DNA from 2 places in the Methylobacterium sp. WL1 genome. Region 1 is predicted to be linked to the other one. Evidence: riboswitches for the same ligand, from Rfam matches in the RefSeq annotation. Region 1 holds a riboswitch; the other holds the start of a gene.
What was found. A riboswitch is a leader RNA that binds a small molecule or an ion and turns the genes downstream of it on or off. The one in region 1 is predicted to bind thiamine pyrophosphate.

Region 1 (15,241 bases):
GGCGCCAGGAGTATGCGCGGCGCTGCCTCCGACTTCGCGCCGCCGGCCGATTTCCGCATCCCGGAGCCGCTGCGGCCATGGTCGGGCGAGCGCGTCGCGCCAGGAACCTGAAGGGTCGTTCCGAGAGGTGGCCGTCGGCTTTCGGTGACAGGCGACCCTAGACGAGGGTCCGGCGCATCGTGCCGGTCCCGATACCCGGCGCGATGCGCTAGGGCCGGTCCCGCAGAATCCGCATCACCGCCCGGTCGAGGGCCGACAGGAACGCCGAGCGGTCGGCCCGGGAGAACGGCGCCGGGCCACCCGTGATCGTGCCGGCCTCGCGTAGGGACTGCATCAGGTCGCGGGTGGCCAGCGCCATGCCGATCGAGGATTCGCTGAACGGCTTGCCGGTGAAGGCCAGGACCGTGGCGCCGGCCTTCACGCAGCGAGCGGCCAGCGGCACGTCGGCGGTGAGCACGATGCTGCCGTGCCCGGCCCGCTCCGCGATCCAGTCGTCGGCGGCGTCGAGGGCGGAACCGACGACGACGCGTACGATCCAGGGCTCGCGCGGCAGGTTAAGCACGCTGTTGGCGACGACGTGGACGGTGAGGCCGTAGCGCGCCGCTACCCGGTAGGTCTCATCCTTCACCGGGCAGGCATCGGCATCGAGATAGATCGTCGGCCGGTTCTCGGTGGCGCTCATCGCCGGGGCACCAGCTTCGAGGTGAAGCCCGCCAGGATCAGGAGCGCCCCGAGGGCGAATTGCCAACGCTCGATATCCCCGCCGATCGACAGCACCACCGCGCGGCCGATGACGATCAGCCCGAGCAGCGGAAAGCCGAAGCGCAGGGCCATCTTGACGACGATCAGGGCGGTCCGGGGTCTGGCCTGGGCTGGTGCCATCAGCGGATCGCCGCGACCCTGCGCGGGGCCGGATCCTCGGTCACCGCGACGCCGGCCTCGTCACCGCGCTCCAGCGTCGCCACAGACAACGGTGCGCCGCGGCCACGCAGGGCGTGGGCGCCCAGCGAGCGCGCCCGCACCCCCGCGGGCAGGCGCGGCAGCCGGCCCAGGAGATCCTGCGAGATCAGGATGCCGACCCCGAGTGGCCGGCACAGGGCTTCGATCCGCGAGGTCACGTTCACGGCGTCGCCGAAATACGCGATCTTGTGGCGGTCGACGCCGACTTCGGCGGTGACCACCGAACCGCCATGCAGCGCGGCGCGCAGCTTCGGCACCGTGCCGAACCGGCCGGTCCACGCGGCCTCGTCGGCCTCGATCCGGTCGATGACGTCGAACACGCAGGTGACGCAGCGCGCGTCCTTCAGGCCGCGGCTCATCGGCCATGTCACCATGGCCAAGTCGCCGATATAGTCGTCCACCGATCCGCCGTTGCGGCGCACCGGCTCGGCCAACGTCGCGAAGACCGCGCTGAGATATTCCTGCGCGCGCAGGTCGCCGTGCGCCTCCGCGAAGGCGGTCGACCCGACCACATCCAGGAACAGGAAGATCCGCTCTTCGGCCACCGGCTTGTGGTAGCGGCCGATCATGAAATTCACGAAGATCTCGCCGCCGACGAGGTCGCGCATGCGGATGACGAAGACCAGCAGGCCAGCCACCGCCAACGCGTAGGCGAGGACGCGGGCCGTCATCCGGGTCGCCACGGCGAGTTCGTCGCCGGTCAGGCCGAAGCTCCAGACGATCAGGCCGCCCAGCGCGTTGCCGGCCACGATCATTAGCACGTAGGCCAGTTCGGCCGCGATGACGTAGAGCCAGGCCGGGAGCCGGCGTATCCGGGCCTGCAACCCGGCCAGGATCAGGCCGCGATCGAAGGCCAGCACGGTGGCGCCCATGGCCAGGCCGTAGGTGAAGCCGGCGAGCGGCGCGGCGGCATCGGCGAAGATGACGTTGTACAGCAGCCCGGCGCCGGCGGCGGCCAGGAGGATCAGCGACCAGAACATCCGGTGAGCCGGCAGCATCAGCGCGTCCCCCCCAGGGTCGGCTCGGCGCCGGCGCCGCACGGGGCGCTCCAGGCCCGCGCGGGCAACCGGGCAGGCCGCTTGGTAGGCCCTGTGGCGGCCTCGTTGAGCGCGGTGTGAGACACTGGCCTAAAGTTCAACACCGGAGCGGCGACGGCCCATTGCTCATCCCCCCAAGATGGCGCGAGTAAGGCGCAGCGGGGTCCGCGTATCGGCTCGATCGGGTCGGGCGGACGATCAGAACGAGACCCCGCGCGGCCGGAAGGGAGCGCTGCCATGTACGCCAGAAGCTTCGGGGCGACGCGCGTCTCGGTGCCGGTCATCGGCCAGGGCACGTGGCATATCGACGGCTCGGACAGGGCAGACGCCGTGCGCGCCTTGCGGGCCGGCATCGATGCCGGGATGACGCATATCGATACCGCCGAGATGTACGGCGACGCCGAGGCGATCGTGGCCGAGGCGACCACGGATTGCCGCGAGGAGGTGTTCCTCGTCTCGAAGGTGGTCCCGGGCAACGCCACGCGCCGCGGCGTCGTGCGGGCCTGCGAGGCCTCCCTGCGGCGGTTGAAGACCGACCGGCTCGACAGCTACCTGCTGCACTGGCCCGGCCAGCATCCCCTGGCCGAGACGATCGCGGGGTTCGAGGACCTGCGCCGGGCCGGCAAGATCCTGTCCTGGGGCTTGAGCAACTTCGACGTCGACGACCTCGACCGGGTCCTGGCCATCGCCGGGCCGGACCGGATCGCCTGCAACCAGGTGCTGTACCACCTCAACGAGCGGGCGATCGAGCACGCGGTGCTGCCGTGGTGCGAGAGGCACGGCGTCGCGATGGTCGGCTACTCGCCGTTCGGGAGCGGCGAGTTCCCCGACCCTTCCAGCGCCGGCGGCCGCGTGCTCGACGGCATCGCCAGCACCCACGGCACGACGCCCTACGCGGTGGCCCTGGCCTTCCTGACCCGCCTGCCCGCGACCTTCACGATCCCCAAGACCGGCCGGCCGGCGCGGGCGATCGAGAACGCGGGCGCCGCGGACCTGCATCTCGGCCCGGCCGAGATCGCCATGATCGACGCGCATTTCCCCCGCGGGCCCCGGCCCCGGATGCTGCCGATGTTGTGAGCGACGGGGGCAGCCGGATACCGTCGACGCGAATGGCGGGGGGCGCGGAATCGCTGTACCGCGGCCGTTACGCGCGCCGCCCGAAAGCCCCCGACCGTCATGCTGAAATCGCTCCTGCCCTCGGCGCTCGCCCTCACGGCGGGCGTCAGCATCGTCATCCAGCAGGCGCTGAACGCGAATCTGCGCACCGCCCTCAACTCGGCTGCCCTGTCGGGGGTCGTGAGCTTCACGGTCGGGGTGGGCTGCATGGTCGTGTTCGCGCTGGTCGCCCGGGACCCGATGCCGTCCGCCGGGGTGCTCGCGCGGATCCCCTGGTGGGCGTGGAGCGGCGGGATGTTCGGGGCGATCTTCATCGGCCTCGGCATCGTCCTGGTCCCGCAGCTCGGGGCCGGAACTTTTCTGACGCTCCTGGTCACCGGCCAGATGCTGGCCTCAGTCCTGTTCGACCATTACGGCTGGCTCGGCCTCGCCCAGCGCCCGGTCGACCTGCCGCGGGCGCTCGGCGTCGCGCTGCTGATCGGCGGCGTGGTCCTGATCCGGCGCTGAGCCGGACCGGCTTACTCGCCGATCCCGAACAGCTTCTCGACGAAGTTGCGGTCGTCCTTCGGGGCTGCCCGGCGTGCCGGGGCCTGCTGGCGGGGCGCGGGCGCGGCCGGATCGCCGAAGATCTGGCCCAGGAGGTCGGCCGGGGAACTCGGCGCCGCGCTCGCCACGGAAGCCGTGGTCTCGGGCGGCGGCTTGCGCCAGCGGTTGATGCCGGGCAGCGGAACCGGGTTCTGGCCCTTCAGCGCCTGGGTCATGTAGGTCTTCCAGATCTCCGCCGGCAGGTTGCCGCCGGTGACCTTCTTGGTCAGCTCGCCGTCGTCGTTGCCGAGCCAGATCCCGGTGACGAGGGTACCCGAGTAGCCGATGAACCAGGCATCGCGGAAATCCTGGGTCGTGCCGGTCTTGCCGGCCAGCTCCCAGCCCGGGATGTCGGCCTTCTTGGCGGTGCCGGACACGAAGGTCTCGTGCATCATCGCGTTCATCATGCCGTCGGCGTTGGCGTCGATGACCCGGCCGAGACCGTTGTCGGAACGCTTGTACAGCATCTTGCCGGCGGCACTCTTCACGGAGGTGACCACGTACGGGATCACCCCGGTGCCGCCGTTGGCGAAGGCCCCGTAGGCGCCGACCATCTCCAGCAGGGTCACCTCGGAGGTCCCGAGCGCGATCGAGCCGTTGGCCTGGAGCGGCGAGGTGATGCCGAGGCGCTGGGCGGTCTGCACCACCGTCTTCGGGCCGACTTCCTGGCCGAGCCGCACCGCCACCGTATTGAGCGAGTGCGCCAGCGCCATGCGCAGCGTCACCGGGCCTTCGTAGCGGTGCGAGTAGTTCTCAGGCGCCCAGGTGCCGATCCGGATCGGCGCGTCCTCCTTCACCGTGTCGGGGGTCGCCCCGTGCTCCACGGCGGCGAGGTAGACGAACGGCTTGAACGAAGAGCCGGGCTGCCGCTTGGCAGTGGTCGCGCGGTTGAACTGGCTCTGGGCGTAGTCGCGCCCGCCGATCAGCGCGCGGATCGCCCCGTCCGGCCGCATCGAGACCAGGGCGCCCTGTCCGACGTTGAAGCGCGTGCCCTTGGCGTTCAGCTCGTCGGTGAGCGCCTTCTCGGCGAGCGCCTGCAGGCCGGTGTCGACGGTGGTCTGGACCGTGATGTCGGTGTCGAACTTGCCGACGTAATCGTCGAGCACGTCCATCACGAGATCGGCCACGTAGTTGGCCGAGCCGCCGCCGCGCGCGTTGGCGGGCCGGGCCGGCTGGGCGAGCGCCACCTTGGCGTCCTGCGCCGGGACGAAGCCGAGCTCCTGCATGGCAGCCAGCACCTGCGCGGCGCGGGCCTGGGCGGCGGGCAGGTTGCGGTTCGGGGCGAGCCGCGAGGGCGCCTGCACGAGTCCGCCGAGCATCGCGGCCTGGGCCAGCGACACCTCCTTGGCGGGCTTGCCGAAGTAGCGCTGCGCCGCGGCCTCGACGCCGTAGGCGCCGGCGCCGAAATAGACCCGGTTCAGGTACAGTTCGAGGATCTCGTCCTTGCTGTACTTGTGCTCCAGCCACAGGGCGAGGATCGCCTCCTGGATCTTGCGCGAGGCCGAGCGCTCGGGGGTCAGGAACAGGTTCTTGGCGAGCTGCTGGGTCAGGGTCGAGCCGCCCTGCGCGACGCCGCGGCGTGTCAGGTTCTGGCCAATCGCCCGGAGGATGCCCACCGGGTCGACGCCGAAATGCTGGTAGAACCGCCGGTCCTCGATCGCCACGAAGGCGCGGGGCAGGTAGGGCGGCAGCTCCTTGATCGAGACCACCCGGCCGCCGGTCTCACCCCGGTTGGCCAACAGCGAGCCGTCGCTCGCCAGGATGGCGATGTTGGGCGGGCGCTTGGGCACCGCGAGCTGGTCGATCGGCGGCAGCTGCGAGGCATGGTAGGCGATGAGGCCAGCGACGCCGATCACCGCCCACAGGCCGAGCACCACGGTGCCGTAGGCGATCCGGCCAAGCCACGAGCGCCGGCGCCGGCCGGACTTCTTCTGGGTCCGGCGTGGCGCCGTCTTGGCCGGAGCCCGCGCCATCTCGTCCGCTCGCTTACCCACGCGTTCCCCTGTCCCGGCCCGGTCGTCCCGGGACAGGCGCAGGTCGAGTTCGCCGCGATCCCGGACGCGCCCTTCCGGCACGTCGAAATTCGGCTCCATCCTGCCCCGACCCTTGGCCATGCATCCCGTCTTCGAACGATCCGAAACCAGCGCGCGCGTGCGTTGCGGCGTAGCCCGGTTACGGCACGCTAAATGCGGCGGTTTAAGGGGTCGTTAGCGTTCCGTTCAGCACCCCGGCCCCGGCCGCTAGCATCCCGGCGCCTTAACCCGAGGCGGTCGGATCCTGCCCCAGCACCCGCCGTGCCTCGGCGAGCAGCACGGGGTGCCGAACCGATTGCGGGCCGGAATCCGGCGTCTCCCGGCCGAGCCGGGCGATACGCGCCGTGAACAGCTTCCGGCGCAGGCCGAACCGGCCGATGCTGGCCGTGAGCGCCAGCAAGACGACCCGCACGGCCTCGGTGCGCTCCCGCTCCTGCACGATCTCGGTCTTCAGCGCCTCCTCGCGCTGCAGGGCGGCATCGAGTTCGAGCCGGACGGCGGCCCGGCTCGCCTCGTCCCGGCGCGCGGTCTCCAGCTGGATCCGGCATTCCTGCAACGCGCTGAGGATCATGAGCTCCTGCGCCGACGCATCCCGCATTGAGTCCTCCCGGTGCACCATCGCCCGGTGAACAACCCGGCACGCGCCCGATCCCTGTCATGAAAATTCGGCCCCGACCTGCGAAGGCGTCGGAGGGCGGACCGTCGCTGCGGTTCGCCTTACCGATGCCGGGCGCCAGCCGGAAGCCATCGCCCCACGATATCGAGGTCGCGATCAGCGGCGAAGCCGGGATCGACGCCATGCGTTGCAGGATTGCCGTAGCCCTGGGGGCATCCTGAACGCCGCGAAGCTGGCGAGCCTGCAGCGGCGGCGCATCTCCTGGATGACCCAAACACGTATTGAGTTTCGGCCTGGGATACCAGTCTCCGCCCGCCATCCAGCCCGTTAACCGTCTCGCCGTATTGTTCAGTCCGCGCGCCTGGGTGTCGCGGACCGGGACCGGAGAGAGGGTGCGATGACGGAGGATCGCCGCGGGGCATTCCGCAAGAACGCCTTCACGTTCGGCACGCTGCTGCTCGCCTGCGGCGAGGTCGGCTGCCTCGTCTGGGACGCCACCGAGACCGGCGCTCAGATCGAGGTCGAGGAGGATCAAGCCGTGCCGGACCGCTTCCCGCTCCGTCTGATGGACGGGGCCGACCCGCGGCAGGCCGCCGTGGCGTGGCGGCGCAGCCGCCGGATCGGCATCGCGTTCGAGAGCTGAGCTGCCGGCCTCAGGTGGCCGCGAGGGACGGACGCGGGCGCGGCGCCCCCGCCAGCCGGAACCAGGCCGGACGCAGGAACAGCAGGGCGAGCGGCGTGTGGCGCACCAGCCGCTCCAGGCCCAGCGGGACCAGCAGCGCCGCCGCCATGACGATCAGGCTCGCAAGCCCGATATCGTTCACGAGCCCGGTGCGGACCAGGATCTCGCGGGTCGCGGCCATCGGCAGCGAGAAGGCGAGATAGATCACGATCGAGCGCTGGCCGCAGGTCCGTAGGGCTTCGGCGACGGCGGTCCCCGACCGCTCGATCAGCGCGGCCACGACCATGATCGCCAGGGCACCGGCCGCCCCGAGGGCGAGGCTCGCGATCGGCAGGCTGGCGAGGGTCGGGTAGGCCGGATGGCGGGCGGGCGTCAGCGCCATCCATCCTTCCAAGACGGCCCAGGCGGCGAGGCCGCACAGCGCGGGGCCGACATGCCGGCGGGCCGCGTCGGCCAAGGCGAAGATCCGGCCGGCGAACAGGTAGCCCGCCACGAAGTAGACGTAGCGGCCGCAGAACTCCTCGACGAGGGTCGCATCGCTGCGGATGTCGGCGATCTGCAGCAGGGCCGCGCCGGCCAGCAGCAGCGCCCCCGGGCACCGGCGCAAGACCTTGGTCACCACGGAGAAGACCGCCAGCAGGTAGACGAACCACAGGCTGGAATACGGCTCGACCAGCGCGTGGGCGAGATGGGCGGCGAAGGCGCCCGGCCCGGCATCGCCGACGATACCGCCGTAGCGCGCCGCCGACTGAATCACCAGCCAGAGCCCGTAGAAGTAGGCGAAGTGCAGGACCCGGCGGTCGGCGAACAGGCGCCAGTCCCGGTCGATCACCCGCCCCAGGAACAGGCCGGACAGCAGGAAGAAATCCGGGATCCGAAACGGTTTGGCGAAGGCCACCACCGGGTGCAGGAATCCCTCGCCGCCCAGGGCCGCACCGGTGCCGATGACGGAATGCATCATCACCACCAGGAGGATGCAGATCCCCTTGGCGATATCGACCCAGGCCAGCCGGCCGTTCGCGTTTCCTGCCCCGCCCATCGTTCAGCTCCCAGACCGGGGCCAGTGTGGATCGACAAGGTTGACGGGGTTGCCGGCCCGGGATCGGAACCTGCAGATGTCCTGAGCGCCGGGTAAACGGCTGCCTCAATCCCGACGCTTGCCCGCGCGGCGGTCACGGGTCATGCGCGTGGCGGCGTGGAAGTCGTCGGGCTTGCCGCGGATCCAGACCACGAAGCGCGCGATCTCGGGATCGTCCCGCAGTGCGTCCACGTCGGCGAGCCGGCGGGCGATCTCGGCCTCACTGTAGCGGGCATGGATCGCCGAGTGGCAGATCTGGTGCAGCCGCACCGTGCCCTGGTGGGTGCCGCCCTTCAGCTTCGGGGTGAGGTGGTGCAGGCTGGAGCGGGCGCGGGGCGGGATAGGACGGCCGCAGAGCGGGCAGACCGGATCCATCCGGGCAACCGCGCCGGGCATCTCCGGATCGTCGGCGTTCCAGCGCCGGGAGCGGCGTCCGACCAAACGATGTCTCCTCCCGTCCTTTCAGGGCACAGCCTGATCCGGCGTCCTGCAGGCCGGCCCCACACGTCCGCGGAACCACGCCTCGGCCTCGCGATCCCGGGACCCGAAGATCGACATGTGGTCGCCCGGCACCAGCTCGAACCGCGCTCGGGGCCCCGCCGCCGTAGCGAGCGCCCGGGCGAGCTCGGCCGGCACCACCGGGTCGTCGGTGCCCTGGACGATCAGGACCGGCGCGGACGTGCCTTGGATGCGCCGGTCCGAGCGATAGGTGTCGCGCAGGAGCCAGGATGGTGCCAGCGGGACATGCAGCCGCACGGCATGGGTCAGCGAGTCGAACGGTGCTTCAAGGTAGAGCCCGATCGCCTCGACTTGCCCGGCGATCGCGACCGCCACCGCGGCACCCAGGGAATGGCCATGCAGCAGGATCGGCGCCCCCGGGGACCGTGCCTCAGCGGCCGCGACCGCCGCCAGCCCGTCCCGGATCAGGCCGTCCTCGCTCGGCGTGCCGGTCGAGCCAGGATAGCCGCGATAGGCCGGCGCCAGCACACCCCAGCCGGCCGCGCGCCACGGATCCGCGGCGAAGCGTGCCGCGTGCGGCTCGGGCCGGGAGCCGTTGCCGTGAAAGCTGATGACGATGCCGCAGCCGGGATGCGGCGGCCGCCACAGGGCGAACAGCCGCTCGCCGTCCTCTGTCGCTACCGTGACCGGCTCGGTCCCGGGCGGTGCCGCCTGGATGCGCACGGGTTGCCCGTTCCAGGCCGCGCCCGGGTAGATCAGCCGCCGCTGGAACAGCACCAGGGCGACGAGCCAAGCCAGGTAGAGCACCGCCAGGGCGGCCAGCAGCAGGAGCAGGATGCGCATCGTTTCTTGAAGGTTCAAAGATGGGCATCGTAGCCAAGTTTGTTTGGCCCAGGACGGCTTTGATGAGTGGTTGGGCGGCCCTGCCCCTACACAGGGTGCTTGGCTTTGGGCGACCGGAGCTTCTCCCGTCGGACAACACCAGCCTGTTATCCGCTCGGCTCGCCGCAGCATTGACAAACCCATCCCCGGGGCCGAGTCTTGAACCGTTCCGAGGGGGGCCCTGAAGGGGGCTGAGATTGGGCATGCTGCCCTGACCCTTGAACCTGATCCGGCTCATACCGGCGGAGGGACGGGAACCTGCGGCTGCTCGCGTGCGTGCGGCCGGATCTCATCTCAGCCATCGCGTGGTCCGGAGCGCTCCAACACGAGGAGAGGCCCACGATGAACGCACCCGTTCTCCCCAAGGACGTGAAAGGCAGCCCCGAGACCGTGACCACGGGTCCGGTCACCGGGTCGCGCAAGGTCTACGCGAATCCGGTCGGCCGGCCGGACATCCGGGTGCCCTATCGCGAGATTGCCCTGTCCGATCCGAAAGAGGAGCCGGTGCGGGTCTACGATCCGTCGGGCCCCTACACCGAGACCGACGCCCGCATAGACCTCACCGCCGGCCTGCCCGGCGTGCGCGAGCCCTGGATCGCGGCGCGCCGCTACACCGCGGTTGAGCCCCGTGCGGTCAAGCCGGAGGATAACGGCTTCGCGGGCGACAAGCTCGTGGCGCCCTGCCCCGCTACCCGGACGATCCGCATGGCGGCCCCCGGGCAGATGGTGACGCAGTACGAGTTCGCCCGAGCCGGGATCATCACCGAGGAGATGATCTACGTCGCCCACCGCGAGAACGCCTGTCGCGACGCGATGCTGGCGGGCGCCGAAGCCACGCTGGCAGACGGCGAGAGCTTCGGTGCGTCGGTACCGCCGTTCATCACCCCAGAATTCGTGCGCGACGAGATCGCCCGCGGCCGCGCGATCATCCCGGCCAACATCAACCACACCGAGCTGGAGCCGATGGCGATCGGCCGGAACTTCCTGGTCAAGATCAACGCCAACATCGGCAATTCGGCCGTGACGTCGTCGGCCGCGGAAGAGGTCGAGAAGCTGGTCTGGTCGATCCGCTGGGGCGCCGACACGGTCATGGACCTGTCCACCGGCCGCAACATCCACAACATCCGCTCGTGGATCATCCGGAACAGCCCGGTGCCGATCGGGACCGTGCCGATCTACCAGGCGCTCGAGAAGGTCGGTGGCGACCCGCTCAAGCTCGATTGGGAAGTCTTCAAGGACACGCTGATTGAGCAGGCCGAGCAGGGCATCGACTACTTCACCATCCATGCCGGCGTGCGGCTGGCGCACGTGCCGCTCACCGCCCGTCGGGTCACCGGCATCGTCTCGCGGGGCGGCTCGATCATGGCGCGCTGGTGCCTGGCCGGGCACCGGGAATCGTTCCTGTACGAGCATTTCGACGAGATCTGCGACATCATGCGGGCCTACGACGTGTCGTTCTCGCTCGGCGACGGCCTGCGTCCGGGCTCGATCGCCGACGCCAACGACGCCGCGCAGTTCGGCGAGCTGGAGACGCTGGGCGAACTGACCAAGATCGCCTGGGACAAGGGTTGCCAGGTGATGATCGAGGGCCCCGGCCACGTGCCGATGCACAAGATCAAGGTCAACATGGAGAAGCAGTTGCGGGAGTGCGGCGAGGCGCCGTTCTACACCCTCGGCCCGCTGACCACCGACATCGCCCCCGGCTACGACCACATCACCTCGGGCATTGGCGCCGCCATGATCGGCTGGTTCGGCACCGCGATGCTCTGCTACGTCACCCCGAAGGAGCACCTCGGGCTGCCGGACCGCGACGACGTGAAGACCGGGGTGATCACCTACAAGATCGCCGCCCACGCCGCCGACCTCGCCAAGGGCCACCCGGCCGCCCAGCTGCGCGACGACGCGCTGAGCCGCGCCCGGTTCGACTTCCGCTGGGAAGACCAGTTCAACCTGGGCCTCGATCCGGATACGGCCCGTCGCTACCACGACGAGACCCTGCCCAAGGACGCCCACAAGGTCGCGCATTTCTGCTCGATGTGCGGGCCGAAGTTCTGCTCGATGAAGATCACCCAGGACCTGCGCGCCGAGGTGCTGGCGATGGAGGAAGCGGGCGAGGTCGTGGGCGCGTCGCCCGCTATGTCGAAGGCCGAGGCCGAGGCCGGCATGCGGGCCAAGTCCCAGGAGTTCCTGGCCGAAGGCGGCAAGCTCTACATCGACGCGGCCGAATGAGGAGCCGGCACGCCCCGTCCGCTCAAGACGTGGGCGTGCCGCACCCGCCGCCGCCGCCGCGCGGTGCCGTGATCTCGATCGCCGAGTCCGGCTCGGCCCCGTAGGCATCGTAGAGCGCCGCGAGCATCAGGTCGGCGGCGATGCCGACATCGGGAGGATCTCCGAGGCTGACGGTGCGCGAGAAATTCGCTTCTCCGTCGGCTTGGGCATACTGAAGGGCCCGGAGGGCGGCCTGGGATTGCGCCTGGAGCCGAAAACCCGTTTTCCCGTAGGCGCCAGACGAGGCTTCGCACAACATCGCGGTATCGAAGGGCTGGAAGATGCACTGGACATAGTGCATCGGCCGATCGCGCAGCGCCACCACGATGAAGCGATCACGCGACGTTTCGACGGGCCCGCGCCGATGGATCGCGTCAAGGCGCGCCACGACCTCGCAGCGATGCTGCCGGATGAACGCCCCCCGGGGTGATAATCCTGATCGCGCCTGTCCGCTGCCCGGTGGTGCCTCGGCAAACGCCGCAATCAGGAGCGCCACCGCTATTCGGGTCCAGCGCATGGATACCTCCGGACGCGTGCCGTTCCCCGAGGCGCAATAGCGACACGGATCGCCCCACCCGCGCGGCGCGCGGCATCAAGGACCAGACGAAAACGCAAAATGATGCCGTTCCGGTAACGCGATCTTCATCGCGACTCGGGCTGCCGCGCAACCATCCCCTGCGCCGGGGGGCGCCGTTAACGGACGCTTAGGCGGCAGAACCGCTGAATCCCTCGATCACAGGATCGCAGGAGATCAGCCATGGATATCCGTCCGCTCAATGCGACGACGCCGGGGCCGCAGGGTCTCGAGTCGCTCGCGGCATCGGCCGCTCCGGCCGCCACCCAGGACACGACGCCGGCCCAGGCCGCCACCGCTCCGCTGGAACCGGCGGTCAAACTCGACATCACCCCCACCGGCGACAAGGCGCGCTACATCCAGGATCCGGACACGAGCTCGATCGTGTTCCAGGTGGTGGATTCGCGGTCCGGCAACGTCGTCGAACAGCTGCCCAGCGAGACGGCCCTGCGCAACCGGGCCTATGACGCCGCCCGCGAATCGCACGCCGCCGCGGGGAACCTGTCCCGGATCGCCTGAGACGCTGGCTCCGGCGCAGGTCGCTCCACTGGGCGAGGTCCGGCTTGCGAACACGCTTTCCTGCAGAAACCGAAAGACCCCGTTTGACGGACTTGTCGGCGGGCTGCTAGATCGCATTCGTACACGGGTGCACGGAGCACCCACGAGGCTCCGGCCTTGTGGGCGCTACTCCACCGCACCGGCCGTGTCCGCGGGCGTAGTTCAGTGGTAGAACGTCAGCTTCCCAAGCTGAATATGCGGGTTCGATTCCCGCCGCCCGCTCCACTTTTTTCTACTTTACATCAGCCCGTCAGTTCCGCTCGCCGCGACTGATCAGCCCCACGGGGTGGCGAGATGTGTTCGCCACGGGCGCGTTGGCGCCCGGGGCTCGAGACGCCTCTCCGGGACGCATCCTGTAAGATCAGCGTGTCGAGCGTCAGATCTGCGATTACCGGCGAAAGATGCCGGTTCTCCGTCTCAAGATCCCTCATCCGCCTGCGAAGCCGTTCGGCAACTTCGCAGGTGCGGGCCTCGATATCCGAAGCGTCGGCAAACTTACGTACGGGCCGCTTCGAGCATGCCGGTCGCCAGGGCCACCCAATAGGCGGCCCCGATCGGCAGGGCGTCGTCGTTGAAGTCGTAGCCGGGATTGTGAAGCGGCCGGCCGGGCTCGGCGCCGTCAGTGCCGAGCCAGACGTAGGCGCCGGGGCAGGCCTGCAGCATGTAGGCGAAGTCCTCCGAGGCCATCGACGGCGCGACATTTCCATGCCGGGACGGTATCGCCGGGACCCGGGCCGCCGCGGCGAGCGCGAGCGGGACGGCGTCCGAGGCGTTGACCGTCGAGGGATATCCGGTGTGGTAATCGACCTCGGCGGCGCCGCCATGCGTGCGGGCGGTGCCCGTGGCGATCTCCGTGATGAGAGCCGCCACCGTCCCGCGCACGCTCTCGGACAGGCAGCGGACGGTCCCCCGGATCGTGGCGAGGTCCGGGATCACGTTCCAGGCGTCGCCGCCGTGGACCTGGGTGATGCTCACCACCGCGGGATCGAGCGGGGCGATCCGGCGGCTGACGATCGTCTGCAGGGCCAGAACCGTCTCGGAGGCGATCACCAGCGTGTCGATGCCCCGCTCCGGCATGGCGGCGTGCGTCCCCGAGCCCCTGACGCGTATCTCGAACGTGTCGAGGGAGGCCATGATCGGGCCCGGGCAGGTGGCGAAGGCTCCGAGTGGCAATCCCGGCCAGTTGTGCAGGCCCCAGACCGTGTCGCAGGGGAACATCCTGAACAGGCCGTCCTCGACCATCGCCCGGCCGCCGCCCTCGCATTCCTCGGCCGGCTGGAAGATGACCCGGACCGTACCGCGCAGGTTCTCGGCGCGGGCGAGCTGGCTGGCTGCGCCGAGCAGCATCGCGACATGCCCGTCATGCCCGCAGGCATGCATCACCCCCGGGTTCCTGGAGGCGTGGGGCAGACCGGTCGCCTCGTGGATGGGCAGCGCGTCCATGTCGGCGCGCAGGCCGACGATCGGGCCCTCTCCCCGGCGCAGCGTCCCGACGACGCCCGTCCGGCCCAGGCCGCGATGGATTTCGAAGCCGCAGGCGGCGAGCTCGCGCGCGACGAGGTCCCCGGTTCGGACCTCCGCAAAGGCGAGCTCCGGGTGGGCGTGCAGGTCGCGCCGCCAGGCGACCATGCGACCGAGGATGTCCGCGTCTATGCTCATGCCGTTCGCTCCCTGGCCGTCACAGGTCCGATCCCGGCCATCCCTGCGGGTCGGTCGATCCGCCACCGAGCCCGGCCCGGCGGCGGATCGAACCATGTCTCACGTCACCGGCACATGCATCCAGAACTGCGCGATCAGGGTCGCGCCCAGGAATGTGCCGGCATTCGCCATGAACGAGACCACGACGATGCGCCAGCCCAGCTGCCGGAAGGCGGGGATGTCCTTGGCTATGGACAGGCCGGCGAATGTCAGGATAGGAGTGGCCAGGGCGAGAAAGTTGATCTTGCCGGTCATCGCGGCGATCTCGGCCGCGTACGGCATCGCCGGATAGGTCAGCGCCATGCCGATCAGGGAGACCCAGATCACCGCGGGAAGCTTCCGCGCCGAGAGCACGTAGAGACCCCAGCCGAGGATCACGACGCCAATGATGATCGCCATCCCGCCCACGACGGCGGCGTCGGGGATCACGCCGTAGGTCAGATAGTTGCCGATGAGCCCGTAGGCGCCGATCAGCAGCCACGCCACCAGCATCTCGGCCAATCCGATCGCGGTTTCCTCTTGCTCCGGGGTCACGGCGACGGCCGAAGGCTCCCGGATGGTGTTGGGTCGGTTGCGCCCGAGGATCGGTTCGAGCTTGCCGTAGGCCCAGATCGTGAAGGGCAGCGACAGGAAGAGCGTGAAGTAGGTTCCGATGGTCGTGGTGATCAGGTTGCTCGCTGCCGCGAAGGTGGCGA
Region 2 (15,241 bases), 2.8 Mb from region 1:
GGAGCCGCGTCGAGATGACCGCGCAGGCGCGAGCGCAGGCCGTCGGCGCCGATCACGAGGTCGAACGGCAACGCCTGCGCGCCGCCGCTGCTGCTCTCGGCGGTCAGGACGGCGCCGGCACCGGTCTCGGCCAGCCCGGTGATCGCGCGGCCCATCATCAGCCGGATCGCCGGGCGGCTGCGCAGGGCGTCGAGCAGCAGCGTCTGGAGGTCGGCCCGGTGGATCACGTAATAGGGCGCGCCGAAGCGCTGCTGCGCCGGCCCGCCGAGGCTGACGCCGCCGATCCTCCGGCCGCTGTCGAGGGCGCGGACCTCGACCGCCGGCGGCTCGCTCGCGGCCCGGCGCAGCGCCGTCGAGAGGCCGAGGCCGGCCAGCACCCGGCTGGCGTTCGGGGAGACCTGGATCCCGGCCCCGACTTCGCTGAAGCCGGTGCGGCGCTCGATCACCGTCACGGAATGCCCGGCATCCGACAGCGCCAGGGCGGCGGTCAGACCGCCGATCCCGGCCCCGACGATCCCGATTTCCAAGGGCGTTCGACTGTCCGTGGGCAATGTGGGGTGTGCTACTCCGCGGCGACCGTGGCCGCGTCGTGCCAGACGCAGGCCTGCGGATCCGCCTCGTCGGCCTTGAGGCCGGCACGGTAGCGATAGAGCGTCGAGCAGTACTGGCAGATGATCTCGGTGTCGGCGCCCATGTCGAGGAACACGTGCGGGTGATCGAACGGCGGTAGCGCGCCGATGCACATGAATTCCTTCACCCCGACAGCGACCACCGGGACGCCCGGCTCGTTGTGGAAGTGCGGTACCGCCTTGCCTGCCATACGGCCCTCGCCTGCCCCAGACCCGTCCACGGGGCGAATCTGCCCGGGCATCCCCGGGCGCCATGATCCCGCTTATGCCGCCAGCCCCGCGGCCCGCGCAAGCCTCCCCCGCCGCGCGTCCGCGCGCCGTTCCGCGCATGCGGCTTGGCCTGCCGCGCCGCGCACCGTACATATGCAGGACACCCGCTCTCCGACGCCGCAAAAAGTCTCGACGATGCAACAGGAACAGGCCACCGCGCAGGGTACGCGCCGGGCGCCGGAGCCGCCGATCCACGGCCCGGAGGGATTCGAGGGCATGCGTCGGGCCGGGCGCCTGACGGCCGAGGCTCTCGATCTGCTGATGGAGGCGACCCAGCCCGGCGTCACCACCGAGGAGCTCGACAAGCTCGCCTACACCTTCGCGATGGATCACGGCGCCTATCCCGCGTCGCTGCTCTATCGCGGCTATCCGAAGTCGATCTGCACCTCGATCAACCACGTGGTCTGCCACGGCATCCCGAACGACAAGCCCCTGCGCGAGGGCGACATCGTCAACCTGGATTGCTGCCTGATCCTCGACGGCTGGCACGGCGATTCGAGCCGGATGGCCTATGTCGGCGAGGTTCCCCGCAAGGCGCAGCGCCTGTGCGAGATCACCTACGAGGCGCTGATGCGCGGCGTCGCGGCGGTGAAGCCGGGCGGATCGACCAACGATATCGGCCGGGCGATCCAGACGTTTGCCGAGAGCGAGCGCTGCTCGGTGGTCCGCGACTTCTGCGGCCACGGGCTCGGGCGGATCTACCACGACGCGCCGACCATCCTGCACTACGTCGAGGCGAGCTACGACGTGCCGCTGAAGCCGGGCCAGTTCTTCACGATCGAGCCGATGATCAATCTCGGCCGCCCGGCCGTGAAGGTCCTGGGCGACGGCTGGACCGCGGTGACCCGGGACCGCTCGCTCTCGGCCCAGTTCGAGCACACCGTGGCGGTGACCGAGACCGGCGTCGAGATCTTCACGGTCTCGCCGAAGGGGCTGCATCAGCCCATCAACCCGGCGGCCTGACCGGCCATGGCTGCGGACGACGGGGCGGCCGGGCTGTTCCCCGCGAGCGCCGCGCCGGTCGCCAAGGAGCCGCCGCATTTCCACGGCCATCGCGACCGCCTGCGGGAGAAGTTCGCGGTAGCCGGAGCCGAGGCGTTGCCGGACTACGAGCTTCTGGAACTCGTCCTGTTCCGGGCGATCCCCCGACGGGACGTGAAGCCCCTGGCCAAGGCCCTGGTCGCACGGTTCGGCAGCTTCGCCGAGGTCCTGAGCGCCGAGCCGGCCCGGCTGATGGAGGTCGAGGGCGTGAGCGCCGGGGTCGCCGCCGACCTCAAGCTGATCGAAGCGGCGGGACGGCGGCTCGCCCGCGGCGCGCTGCGCGAGCGCGCGGTGCTCAATTCCTGGAGCGCGCTGAGCGAGTACCTGCGGGCCACCATGGCGTTCGCGGCGCGCGAGGAGTTCCGCATCCTGTTCCTCGACAAGCGCAACCACCTGATCGCCGACGAGGTCCAGGGCCGCGGCACGGTCGACCACACGCCGGTCTATCCCCGGGAGGTCGCCCGCCGGGCCCTGGAACTCTCGGCCACCGCGATCATCCTGGCCCACAACCACCCGTCGGGCGATCCCAGTCCGTCCACGGCCGACGTCGCGATGACTCGCGAAATCGTGTCGGTGCTGGCACCACTGAAGATTGTAGTGCACGACCATATCATCCTGGGTCGAAACGGACATGCCAGCCTGAAAGGCCTCAAGCTGTTCTGATCTTCCGGCCGACTTGAGCGTTGGTGCCCGCGCGTATAGCCCTGCTGGGTGGCGCGTCTCTTGCCTGAAGAGCGGGAGCGTTAGGGAGAATCGGAATGGCGTTGACGGCCTTCGACGAGATGAACGGGATCGGCAACGGCGCCGCCGACCCGGCCGCCGTCCGCGACGCCTATGGCAAGCTGAAGACCTGGCTCGAGACCACGCCGCCCGAGCATTTCAACACCCGCCGCAGCCAGGCCGAGTTGCTGTTCCGCCGGATCGGAATCACCTTCGCGGTCTACGGCGACAACGAATCGACCGAGCGGCTGATCCCGTTCGACATCATCCCGCGGGTGATCACCAAGCCGGAGTGGGATTTCCTCGAGCGCGGGCTGAAGCAGCGGGTGACCGCGATCAACCTGTTCCTGAAGGACGTCTACGGCGCGCAGGAATGCATCAAGGCCGGCATCATCCCGGCCGACCTCGTCTACCGCAACGCCCATTACCGGATGGAGATGCGCTCGTTCCGGGTCCCGCACGACCTCTACGTCCACGTCGCCGGCATCGACATCGTCCGCACCGGCGAGAAGGACTTCTTCGTCCTGGAGGACAATGCCCGGATCCCGTCCGGCGTGTCCTACATGCTGGAGAACCGGGAGGTGATGCTGCGGCTGTTCCCGGACCTGTTCTCCAAGCACCGGGTCGCGCCGGTCGAGAACTACCCGGACGCCCTGCTGGCGACCCTGCGCAGCCTCGCACCGGGCTCCACCACGCGCGACCCCACGGTGGTGCTGCTGACCCCCGGCCGCTACAACTCGGCCTTCTACGAGCACTCGTTCCTGGCCGACAAGCTCGGTGTCGAGCTGGTGGAGGCGTCCGACCTCTTCACCAAGGACGACGTGGTCTACATGCGCACCACCGAGGGGCCGCGCCGGGTCGACGTCATCTACCGCCGCCTCGACGACGACTTCCTGGATCCCCTGGTGTTCCGCCCCGATTCGGTCCTCGGCGTGCCGGGCCTGATGAACGCCTACGAGCGCGGCTCCGTGACCCTGGCCAACGCCGTGGGCACCGGCATCTCGGACGACAAGGCCGTCTACAGCTACATGCCGGAGATCGTGAAGTTCTTCACCGGCGAGGAGCCGATCCTGCACAACGTGCCGACCTATCGCTGCCGTGAGAAGGAGTCCTTCGCCTACGTGATGGACAACCTGTCCCAGCTGGTGGTGAAGGAGGTCAACGGATCGGGCGGCTACGGCATGCTGGTCGGGCCGCATGCGAGCAAGCGCGAGATCGACGATTTCGCCAAGAAGCTCAAGCATGCCCCGGACGGGTTCATCGCCCAGCCGACCCTGTCGCTCTCGACCTGCCCGACCTTCGTGGCCTCCGGGGTCGCCCCGCGCCACGTCGACCTGCGGCCGTTCGTGCTGAACGGCGCTGACCAGATCCGCATCGTGCCCGGGGGGCTGACCCGCGTCGCGCTGAAAGAGGGGTCCCTGGTTGTCAATTCCAGCCAGGGCGGTGGTACGAAGGATACCTGGGTGCTCGACGCTTAAGGTCCCCAGCGCTTCCACACTGCCAGACGCGCCGCCTGCCGCCGAGCCGATCCGAGTTCGCACACCATGCTCTCCAGGACTGCCGACAACCTCTTCTGGCTCTCGCGTTACGTGGAGCGCGCCGACTTCGTCGCGCGCATCCTCGACGCGGCGCACCGGCTCGCCTCGCTGCCGACCAGCTATGGTGGCGGCGAGACCAACGAGTGGGAATCCGCCCTCGCCTCGGCCGGTGATCCGGACCTGTTCAAGCCGCATTACAGTGTCGTGAATGCCGACACGGTCTGCGACTTCCTGGCCTTCAGCCCGCACAATCCTTCGTCGATCCGCTCCTGCATCGAATCGGCCCGCGAGAACGCCCGCTCGGTGCGCACCGCGCTCACCACCGAGATGTGGGACGCGATCAACGGCGCCTGGCTGGAGCTGCGCAACTACGCCGGCAAGGAGCTCAGCCGCGACGAGTTCAGCCGCTTCCTCGACTGGGTGAAGACTGTCTCGCTGACCTTCGACGGCTCGGCCTTCCGCACCATGCTGCGCAACGACGCGTTCTGGTTCACCCGACTCGGCACGGCGATCGAGCGGGCCGACAACACCGCCCGCATCCTCGACGTGAAGTACCAGATCCTGCTGCCGCAGAACGAGACGGTCGGCGGCAGCCTCGACTACTTCCAATGGACCACGATCCTGCGCGAGGTGTCGGCCTTCAACGCCTATCACTGGGTCTATCGCGAGAGCGTCAAGCCGCTGCTGGTGGCGGACCTCCTGATGCTGAACAAGCAGATGCCGCGCTCCTTTGCCAATTGTTACAGCGTGATCGTCGAGTATCTCGACCTCGTCGCCGACGCCTACGGCCGCCGCGGCCCGAGCCAGCGTCTGGCCGGGAACATGCTGGCTAAGCTCGACAGCGAGGATATCGACCGCGTGTTCAACTCCGGGCTCCACGAGTTCGTCGAGGCGTTCATCGTGGAGAACAACAAGGTGGGCGAAGCCATCGCGAAGCAGTATCTGGTCGGGTAGCGCATCGTCCCGGGGGTCGGATCCGGGGCGATGCGCCGAGCGTATGACGACGCATCATCGTCGCCCGAGCGCCGGCGAGACCGGTTCGGGCTGATGCAATCGGAAAGACAGACAGGCCCGGCGCATGCGCATCCGCGTGGTCCACGAGACCATCTACACCTACGAGCACCCGGCCCGCGGCCTCGTCCAGGTCATGCGCCTGACGCCGCGGGACCATGACGGGCAATATGTCCGCACCTGGCGGATCGACACCTCCATTGACGGGCGGCTGACCGCCCGCGAGGACGGGTTCGGCAACATCGTCCACTGGTTCACCCCGGACGCGCCGGCCGACGCGCTGACCATCCGGGTCACCGGCGCAGTCGACACCGAGGATACCCACGGGGTTGTCCGCGGCACGGTCGAGCGCTTGCCCGACGAGTTCTACCTGCGGGACACGGATCTCTGCACGACGAGCGCGGAACTGCAGGTCTTCGCCGAGCGGGTCGCCACCGACGGCGACAGCAAGCCGCTCTCGGTGCTGCACCGCCTGCGCGACACCGTTCCTCAGACGGTGGTCTACGAGCCGGGGCCGGCCGCCAACGGCGTGCCCGCCGCCACGGCATTTGCCGCCGGCAAGGGCATCTGCCAGGACCTGACCCACGTCTTCATCACCGCCGCCCGCCACCTCGGCATCCCGGCCCGCTACGTCGCGGGCTACCGCGCCCGGGGCGACGGCCAGGCCGATGTCGAGGCGCCGCACGGCTGGGCCGAGGCGCTGGTGCCGGATCTCGGCTGGGTGGCGTTCGACGCCTGCTACCAGGACACCCCGTCCGACGGCACGATCCGTGTCGCCTGCGGGCTGGATTATCTGGGCGCCGCGCCGATCCGCGGCAGCCGCACCGGTGGCGGAACCGAGACACTGGACGTCAAGCTCCGCGTCGAGCAAGGCAGGGACGCCGCACAGTCCTGAGTCCCTGCCTGATTCCCTGCCTGATTCTTCGCCTGATCCATCGCCCGTTTCCCTGATGGGCGGGCCGCCGGCTCGGCGAGAGCCGGAAACCCACCCCGCGAGAGCCCGAGATCCATGACCTACTGCGTCGGTGTCCTCGTCGAGGAGGGGCTCGTGATGGTCGCCGACACCCGCACCAATGCGGGGCTCGACGACATCTCGACCTACCGTAAGCTCCACCACTTCAACGTGCCGGGCGAGCGGGTGATGATGCTGGCCTCGGCCGGCAACCTGTCGATCACCCAGTCGGTCCTGAGCCTGCTTCAGGAAGGTGTGCCCAGCGACGACGGCGAGCCGCCGCAGAAGCTGATCGAGGCGCCCACGATGTTCCAGGCGGCGCAGCTCATCGGGCGCGCCATCCGGCGGGTGCGGGCGATCGAGCGGGACGGGTTCGAGGCGGCCAGCATCCGGTTCTCGATCTCGCTGCTGTTCGGCGGCCAGATCGCCGGCGAGGGCATGCGGCTGTTCCTGATCTACTCGGCCGGCAACTTCATCGAGTGCAGCACCGACGCGCCCTTCCTCCAGATCGGCGAGCACAAGTACGGCAAGCCGATCCTCGACCGGGCGGTGAAGTTCGAGAGCGACCTCTACGACGCCCTCAAGGTCAGCCTCGTCTCGATGGATTCGACCATGCGGTCGAATCTCGGCGTCGGCCTGCCGATCGACATCGCGGTCGCCCGCCGCAACGGCCTCGACCTCGAGGTGAACCACCGGATCGAGGCCGGCGAGGGATATTTCCACGACCTGCGCGAGCGCTGGTCGGCCGCGCTCCGGGCCGCCCACAGGGCGATCCCGCGCCCGCCCTACGGCCCGACGGCCAAATAGGGCCGGCCCGGTAAGGTCAGGTGGCCGGCTCGATGGCCCGGTCCGCGCTCCTGACCACGGCGCGCGTGTAATCCTCCCACAAAGCCGCGTAGAGCGGCACGGTTCGCAGCAGGTCGTCGTGCCGCCCGTCGCCGAGCAGGCGGCCGTCGTCGAGGACCAGGATCCGGTCGGCCTGGCGCGCCGCGGCGAGATGGTGGGTGACGAGGATCAGCAGCCGCTCGCGGCCCCAGGCCGTGAGGTTGCGCTCCAGTGCGAGGGCGGCTTCCGGGTCCAGGAAGGCGGTCGGCTCGTCGAGGAGTGCCACCGGCGGGTTGCGGATCACCGCACGGGCGATCGACAGCCGCTGGCGCTGGCCGCCCGACAGGGTCCGGCCGCCCTCGCCCAGGGACGTCTCGAGGCCTTCCGGCAGGGTTTCGACGAGCCCGCGCAGCCCGGCGAAATGCAGGGCTGCATCGAAGGCCGCCGCATCCGGTCGTTGCGTGGCGAGGTTTTCCCGCACGCTGCCGGAGAACAGCATCGTATCCTGATCCACGGTACCAATCTGACCGCGCAGCCATCGGGGATCGTAATCCCGCAGGTCGGCACCGCCGATCTCGACCCGGCCGGTATAGTCGCGCTGCAGGCCGAGCAGGATGCGCAGCAGGGTCGACTTGCCCGAGCCGTTGCGTCCCACGATGGCGACGATGCCGCGCTCCGGCAGGGTCGCCCTCAGATCCCGCAGCGCCGGCCGCGCCGCACCCGGATAGGTCAGTGAGACACCGTCGAGGCAGATGCCGCCGGGACCGATCCGGCGCAGGGGCGGATGGCGGCCGGCCTGCTCGCGCGGCAGGCTGAGGAAGCCGCCGATCTCGCGGATCGCGACGTTCACCTCCTGGGCCATGCGCAGGATGTCGGCGCTGCCGAGAAGCGGGCCGGTGATGCGGGCCGCGACCACCTGGATCGCCAAAAACTCGCCGACGGTCAGGTAGCCGCCATAGATCCGCCAGCAGCCCACGCCGATGACCAGCAGCGTCATCGCCCGCGAGACCGCCTGGGACCGGAGCCCGTAGCGCCGCTGCAGGTCCATGACGCCGCTCAGCTCGGCAAGCGTGTTGTCCGTCACCGTAATCCAGCGTCGCATCCGCCCGGCTTCGAGGGCGAGCGACTTCACGGTGGCCAGGCCGTTAACGCTCTCGGCCAGTGTGCCGTCACGGACGCTGATCGACTGGTAATAGGCCTTCGCGGATTTCCAGATGCCGCTGATCTGGTTGCTCGCGATCATCACGATCAGCGGCGCCGCCACCGCGAGCGCCGCCCCGACCGCGACGTCGTAGTAGAGGACCAGGCCGAAGGCGACGAGCGCGCCGCCGGCATCGATCACCGTGTTCGGGATCTGATGCAGGACGAAGTCCCGGATCTTCGTGATCTGCTGGAAGTGGTTCAGGACCTCGCCGGACTTAAAGGCGGCACCGTCGATCCGCACCCGCAGCAGGTGGGCGAAGACGCGGCGGGAGATCCGGCGGTCGAGGAAGACCGCCAGCGCGATGATCAGGCGCCCCCGGAACGCGGTGAGCCCGACCTCGGCGGCGATCGACAGGAGTGCGAGCAGCGCCAGCCCGAGCAGGTGCAGGTCGGCCTGCCCGGCCACGATCGCGTCGACGATGCGCTGGGTGGCGACCGGAAAGACCAGCCCGGCGCCGTATCCCGCCGCGATCGCGATCAGGAGCCGGGCGACCTGCCCCCGGCGCAACGCGAGCGAACGGCCAAGCCAGCGCCAGCCGAAGGACGATCGGTCTGCCCGCAACATCACCCCCGCGCTCCGAATCGGGCGCGGAGTGAGGCATACATTCGCGGCGCTGGCGACCGCTCCGCGTGGGTTCATCCGGGGACGCCGCGTCCGGGATGCGCCATACGGACGGTTAGGGCTGGCACCCGTCCCAGGCCGCCAGGATGCGACGGGCGGCGGCCATGGGCCCGGCGGCGCGCATCAGCGTGCCCATCACGGCGACCCCGGCTGCACCCGCATCCTGGCAGAGCGGGATGCGCTCCGGCGTGACGCCACCGAGGGCGACGATCGGCAGGCCGGCACGACGGGCCGCCGCTATGCCCTCCGGACCGAGGGCCGGGCCGTAGCCGGGCTTGCTGGCGGTGGGGAAGATGGGGCTCAGGGTGACATAGTCGGCGCCGGCCCCGGCGGCTGCCTCGACTTCCACGGGTGCGTGGGCCGAGATCCCGATCAGCGCATTCGGTCCGAGGGCCGCGCGGGCCGCCGTGATCCATTCCGGCCCGGTGCCGCCACCGAGATGCACGCCGTCCGCCCCGAGTGCTTCAGCCAGGGCGATGTCACCGCCGACCGTGAGGAACGCGCCCGCCGCACGGACCCTGGCGGCGATGCTGGCGCCGAGGCTGCGCCGCGCCTCCGGGTCGAGGTCGCGGTCGCGGAACCAGATCCAGCGGACGCCGCCGTCGAGCGCCGCCTGCACGGTGTCGGCCAGGGGCCGGGCGTGCCCGTGCCGGTCCGTCACTGCCAGCAGCCGCGACGGCAGCGGTCTCACGAGCCGACGAGGCCGAGTTGCGGACTCGACGGATCGGCCCGGCCGCGGCGGGGGATGCGACCGGCGCAATAGGCATCGCGCCCGGCCTCGACCGCGCGGCCCATGGCCCGGGCCATCCGCACCGGGTCGTCGGCCTTGGCGATGGCGGTGTTGATCAGGCAGGCCGCCGCCCCGAGCTCCATGGCGATGACCGCATCCGAGGCGGTGCCGATGCCGGCGTCGACGATCACCGGTACGCTCGCGCGGCGACAGATCAGCTCGATATTGGCCGGGTTGGCGACCCCCATGCCGGAGCCGATCAGCGAGCCCATCGGCATGATCGCGGCGCAGCCGAGATCCTCCAGGCGCTGGCAGACGACCGGATCGTCGTTGCAGTAGGGCAGGACCACGAAGCCCTCGTCCACCAGATGCCGGCAGGCCTCGATCAACTCGGCCACATCGGGATAGAGGGTCTCCCGGTCGCCGATCACCTCGACCTTGATCCAGTTGGTGTCCAGAGCCTCCCGGGCGAGCTCGGCGGTCATGATCGCGTCGCGGGCGGTCTCGCAGCCGGCGGTGTTGGGCAGGAAGCGCTTGCCCTTGAGGATCCGCACGGTGTCCGAGCCGTGGCCCTGGAGCGAGACCCGGCGGATCGAGGCGGTGACGACCTCGGCCCCAGACGCCGCGACCGCGTCGCGCATGATCGCCTGGGTCGGGTAGCCGGCCGTGCCGATGAACAGCCGCGAGGACAGCTCCGCCCCGGCGATGGTGAAGTGATCCGCCTCGGTCTCGGGGCGCAGCGGCGTGACGGTCTGGTCCATGGTCAACCTCCCTGCATGGCGCGGACGATCTCGACCCGGTCGCCCTCGGCAACCGGCGTCTCGTCCCAGTCCCGGCGGCGCAGCACGCGGCCGTTCAGGGCGATGGCGATGCCCTGGGGGCTCTCGATACCGGTCTCGTCGGCCTCGGCCCGGAACAGGGCCGCGATGGTCTCGACCGCGAGATCCCGCATTTCTCCGTTCACCAGAAGCTTCATGCCGAGGCCCTCGTGGGTTCGCGTCGGTCGAAGCGCGCCCGAGTGAACGGCTGTGCGATCTCCGGCAGCGCGCCGCGTGTGACGAGTTCGGCGACCGCCTCGGCCGTCACGGGGGCGAGCAGGTAGCCGTTGCGGTGATGGCCGGTGGCGACGAGGAGGCCCGGTGCGAGCGTGTCGATGATCGGCGCGTCGTCGTCCGAGGTCGGACGGTAGCCGCCCCACACGGCCTCGACCTCCATCTCCTCGATGCCGGGCAGCACCCGGCGCGCGCCCTCGAGCAGGGCGAAGAGGCCGCCGGCGGTGATGCCCGACCGGAAGCCGCAATCCTCGACCGTTGCGCCGACGATCAGCTGGCCGTCGCTCTTGGGCGCCATGTGGACCTGCTCGGTCCAGATCATCCGGCTGAGCGTGCCGGTGCGCGCGGTGGTGCGCAGGGCCATCGACTGGCCCTTGAGCGGTCGCACCGGCAGGGCGAGATGTTCGGGCAGCAGGCCGCCCTCCCCGCTCCACGCGCCGGAGGCCAGCACGACGGTATCGGCCGTCACGGCCTCGTCGCCGGCCCGGATGCCGGTCACCGTTCCGCCGGACCAGTCGAGCCCGCTCACCGCCAGGCCCTCGACCAGCGTCACGCCGGCACGCCGACAGGCTTCGGCCAGTGCCGCCATAACGAGGCGGGGATCGACCTGGTGATCCAGTGGGCAATGGATTCCGGCGGTGACGGCCGGCCGCAGGGCGGGCTCAAGGCGCCGCACCTCGGTGCCCGGGAGCCACGCGGCGTCGAGGCCCGAGCGGCGCTGCAGGTCGTAGCGGAAGCGCAGGCGCTCGACCTCGTCGCGGCCGATGGCGACCACGACGGTCCCGTCCGCGCGATAATCGATCGGCAGGCCGGTCTCGGCTTCGAGGGCGTCGCGGAACCCCGGCCAGAGCCGGAGCGATTCGAGGGCGAGGGGCAGCAGCGGATCGGAGCCCGGCTCGTGCTCGGCGGCCGGGGCCAGCATGCCGGTGGCGGCCAGGCTCGCACCCGCGCCGATCGTGTCGCGCTCGATGACGACCACCGCGCGGCCGGCGCGTGCGAGCCGCCAGGCGATCGACAGGCCGATCAACCCGCCGCCGACGACGGCGACATCGGCACGCGCCGGCAGCGAGGCCTGCGCGGCGAAGCCGCCCGGGAGGCGGCGGCGTCCGATCGGCGAAACGGGGCGGTCAAAAGCCAAAGTCATCTCCGCGGAATTCCGTCGCGAAGATCGGGCCGTCTGCTTCGGTGAGAAGCGGTGACCTGCCATTCAGGCGGCCGCGGTCCAATCCCTACGCCGGTGTGAGCCGGATCAGGTTCGAAGGATTTCCGCGCCGCAGGTCCGGGGGACGTGCCAGCGGTTTCTCAGCCCCTTGCCGGGGATCTCCCTGGAACAGCGATAGATCTGATCGCGTAGGCCCCGCGGGTCAAGCCTGATACGGCGAGCCGCGGTCTGGGATGCAACATTCCTGGTGGCGCAGTCACCGATCGGATCTCCGGCCCAGGGCCTAATTCTGATCGCGTCGCTTGCCGGTTGAGCGATATGCGCCATGCTCGATCATTGAAGGCGTCCGCGGCACGAGCGTGCATGCCGGCATACCTGCGTCAGCGATTCCCAATATTTTAATTTTTTTGAGTTATAATCAGTAATATTCAATGAATTTACCACAAGAAATAGTCGTTAATTTTGGAAAAGTACTTGAATAATTTCGCCATTTATAACGCTATATAAATAATGAAAATCAAAAAGTAAATTTAATGCGGGGGGCTAGATTGGGTGACGAAGAGGTTTGCGCTATCAAAAGACGCAGCACGATAAGAGGCGATGTAACGAAATTTTCTTTGGGTGTATTGGCATGAATAGTTTTGGTCAAAAAATTTGCCTTTGCATGATCGTCAAGAATGAGTCTCACGTTATTCGCAGGTGTCTTGATTCTGTGAGATCCGTTATTGACCATTGGATCATTGTCGATACCGGCTCGACGGATGGAACACAGGATGTCATCCGCGCAGCGATGGCAGACATGCCCGGTACGCTTGTGGAGAGACCCTGGGTCGATTTCGCCTTCAACCGCACCGAGGCTTTAAAATTAGCGCGCCCGCACGCCGCATATAGTTTGATCATCGATGCCGACGATCAATTGATAATTCCCAATGATTTCTCGATGCCGAAGCTCATTGCGGCAGGGTACATGATGACGATTTTGGATGAAAATACAGAATACTGGCGTATACAACTGGTTAAAAATAATAAAAATTGGCGCTATCGAGGCGTCGTGCATGAATTTCTGGAGTGCCAAAAGGACCCGCCAACACCCAAGCTGCCGCTTGCCATGCGTCGCGGCGACGATGGAGCTCGTCATCGCGATCGGTCGTCGGAACGACGAGATTTGGCGGTTCTGGAAAGAGCGTTAGCTGCTGAAAAAGACCCATTCATGATCGCGCGATACACGTTCTATCTCGCGCGATCTTATCGCGATGTCGGCGAAGATCTCAAGGCACTGGATTGTTATCTGAAGCGAAGCAGCCTCGGGTATTGGAAGGAAGAAGTATACATCAGTTTATTGAACGCTGCCTGGCTCATGGAGAAATTGAATGAGCCCGCGGAAAAAGTCCTGAAGCTGTACGATCGCATGATTCCCGTCTGTCCGGCACGGGCTGAGGCACGCCACAGCGCTAGCCAATACTGCAGACGCAAGGAGAAGTTTGCGGCGGGATACCGGTATGCGGAGTCCGGACTGTCCCTCAAGGCGCCAAAAGAAGGCATCGCAATAATGCCCTGGGTTTACGATTTTGGATTGCTGGAAGAATTTTCAATTCACGCTTATCACACGGCGCAACACAAGGCCTGCGCGGCGGCGTGCCTGAAAATACTCGACCTGCCGGAAGTTCCAGACGAGGTTCTCACCCGGACCGCAGCCTTGGCGAACGCAGTTCTAGTCAAGATGGCCGAGTCGGTGCCTGGATCGGGATAATCCCAGCACAGGTCTACGATCTTTCGATTATGGAGAGCCTAAAAGCTGGGGCAGTCGGAAAAATATCCGCGTCACACGGCTAAGCACAGAGGTTCTAAACGGCACTGATGTCATTGTTACGTATGGGGGCGAATTTATCAGTCCTGTGACATTTTGCGAAAACTCTCAGCTCGGCGCACGCGGCCGCAGGAATTTCGGGCGGAACACCGCCATGGGCTCGCGGAAGCCGTCGAGGACGTGCTCGCCCAGGGGGATCGGATCGCCCCAGAGGAAGTCCACGAACGGCTTCGACATCAGCAGCGGCTCGCCGAGCTGGCGGTTCAGCCGGGCGATCCGGCTGGCGAGGTTCACGTCGCGGCCGATGACCGTGAAGTCGAGCCGGGAGCCCGAGCCGACATTGCCGTAGGCGGCCTCGCCGTGGTGGAGCGCGATTCCCGCCGCCACCGGCACCGAGAACTGATGCAGGGCGTTGGCCTCGTCGAGGGCCGCCAGCGCGTTCTGGGCCGCAGTGAGCGCCCCCTTGGCGGCCCCCCCGAGATCGTCGCCCGATTCCCGGAAGATCGCCAGCAAGCCATCGCCCAGATACTTCAGGACCTCGCCGCCCTCACGCTCGATCGGCGGCACCAGGCAGTCGAAGAACACGTTGAGCAGTCCGACCGCCTCCTCGGGAGTCATGTCGGCGGAGGTCCGGGTGTAGTCCCGCATGTCGGCGAATAGGATCGCCGAGCGGATCCGCGTCACCTGTCCGCGGCGGATGTCGCCGGCCAGGATCGCCCGGTGCGGCTCGTCGCCGACATAGAGGCGCAGCACGTGGTCGAGTTGCTTGTTGAGGACGCGCATCTCTGCGACGGCGGCGAGCGCCGGCATGACGAAGCGGAGGATCGCGATGTCGTCCTCGCCGAACCCGTCGGGCGCCTTCGTCGCGAAGGTGATCCCGTTCTTGGTGCCGTTGGTGAAGAACAGCGGCGCCACGACGTAGTGGGTGTAGCCGCCGGCCTTCAGGTCCGGGATGATCGCGTAGGCATCGTCCGGCGTCTCGGCGACGTCGAGGATCAGCCACTCGCCGGTCTCGTGGACGGTGTGGAACGGGCTGTTAAGATAAGCCTCCTGCGAGCGGCCCCCGTGCGGGAACAGCCGCACGCTGGTGCCGCCGTCCCGGGTCCAGACCCGGCCCACGCCGGCATATTCCGAGTGCAGGGTGTCGATCGCGGTGGAGGCCCGATCCACCGGCACGCCGATAGCGATCAGCCGCTCGGCGAGGCCGGACAGCATGTCCTCGGCCTTCTGCAGCCGGGCGCCCTCGCCCAACAGCCAGTCGCGGATGCCCACCGAGGGCTGGAGCGCGCCGAAGGGCACGTCGTCGGCTTCGGAGCCGTCCGCGAAGGCCGTCGGCAATCCGGGCGTTGGCGGGCGGCGTTCGAGCATGGCGCCAAGGTGGGGGCCGCGCAGCAGCCGCCTGGCAACGCGGTCGGAGGAGGCGCCGCGGGGGCCGCGACGGGGCTCAGTTGTCCAGGAAGCTCCGGAGCTTCCGGCTACGCGACGGGTGCTTCAGCTTGCGGAGCGCCTTGGCCTCGATCTGCCGGATGCGCTCGCGGGTCACCGAGAACTGCTGGCCGACTTCCTCGAGGGTGTGGTCGGTGTTCATGCCGATGCCGAAGCGCATGCGCAGCACGCGTTCCTCGCGCGGGGTCAGCGACGCCAGCACCCTTGTCGTGGTCTCGCGCAGGTTCGACTGG

Region 2: another riboswitch for thiamine pyrophosphate. It lies ahead of thiO (glycine oxidase ThiO); the one in region 1 lies ahead of thiC (phosphomethylpyrimidine synthase ThiC).

What each region holds. Positions count from the first base shown of each region.
Region 1 is NZ_CP042823.1:6,018,201-6,033,441, reverse strand. Features, by position in the region: gene FVA80_RS29350 (cyclase dehydrase) at 1-111, shown strand, start outside; gene FVA80_RS29345 (YaiI/YqxD family protein) at 209-682, opposite strand; gene FVA80_RS29340 (hypothetical protein) at 679-882, opposite strand; gene FVA80_RS29335 (adenylate/guanylate cyclase domain-containing protein) at 882-1,958, opposite strand; gene FVA80_RS29330 (aldo/keto reductase) at 2,235-3,074, shown strand; gene FVA80_RS29325 (DMT family transporter) at 3,174-3,620, shown strand; gene FVA80_RS29320 (transglycosylase domain-containing protein) at 3,632-5,812, opposite strand; gene FVA80_RS29315 (ATP-dependent helicase) at 5,955-6,329, opposite strand; gene FVA80_RS29310 (pilus assembly protein PilZ) at 6,745-6,990, shown strand; gene FVA80_RS29305 (acyltransferase family protein) at 7,001-8,068, opposite strand; gene FVA80_RS29300 (HNH endonuclease) at 8,174-8,548, opposite strand; gene FVA80_RS29295 (alpha/beta hydrolase) at 8,570-9,409, opposite strand; TPP riboswitch at 9,611-9,716, shown strand; gene thiC (phosphomethylpyrimidine synthase ThiC) at 9,791-11,677, shown strand; gene FVA80_RS29285 (hypothetical protein) at 11,700-12,233, opposite strand; gene FVA80_RS29280 (flagellar protein FlaG) at 12,474-12,809, shown strand; tRNA gene FVA80_RS29275 (tRNA-Gly) at 13,000-13,073, shown strand; partial or broken gene FVA80_RS31780 (IS3 family transposase) at 13,157-13,285, opposite strand; gene FVA80_RS29270 (M20 aminoacylase family protein) at 13,344-14,507, opposite strand; gene FVA80_RS29265 (DUF3100 domain-containing protein) at 14,607-15,241, opposite strand, start outside.
Region 2 is NZ_CP042823.1:2,607,288-2,622,528, forward strand. Features, by position in the region: partial or broken gene FVA80_RS12685 (FAD-dependent monooxygenase) at 1-551, opposite strand, end outside; gene FVA80_RS12690 (zinc-finger domain-containing protein) at 563-820, opposite strand; gene map (type I methionyl aminopeptidase) at 1,035-1,862, shown strand; gene radC (DNA repair protein RadC) at 1,869-2,603, shown strand; gene FVA80_RS12705 (circularly permuted type 2 ATP-grasp protein) at 2,699-4,138, shown strand; gene FVA80_RS12710 (alpha-E domain-containing protein) at 4,205-5,152, shown strand; gene FVA80_RS12715 (transglutaminase family protein) at 5,277-6,104, shown strand; gene FVA80_RS12720 (peptidase) at 6,219-6,968, shown strand; gene FVA80_RS12725 (ATP-binding cassette domain-containing protein) at 6,985-8,754, opposite strand; gene FVA80_RS12730 (thiamine phosphate synthase) at 8,867-9,502, opposite strand; gene FVA80_RS12735 (thiazole synthase) at 9,499-10,302, opposite strand; gene thiS (sulfur carrier protein ThiS) at 10,305-10,517, opposite strand; gene thiO (glycine oxidase ThiO) at 10,514-11,737, opposite strand; TPP riboswitch at 11,802-11,929, opposite strand; gene FVA80_RS12750 (glycosyltransferase) at 12,420-13,505, shown strand; gene FVA80_RS12755 (adenylate/guanylate cyclase domain-containing protein) at 13,671-14,930, opposite strand; gene rpoD (RNA polymerase sigma factor RpoD) at 15,007-15,241, opposite strand, start outside.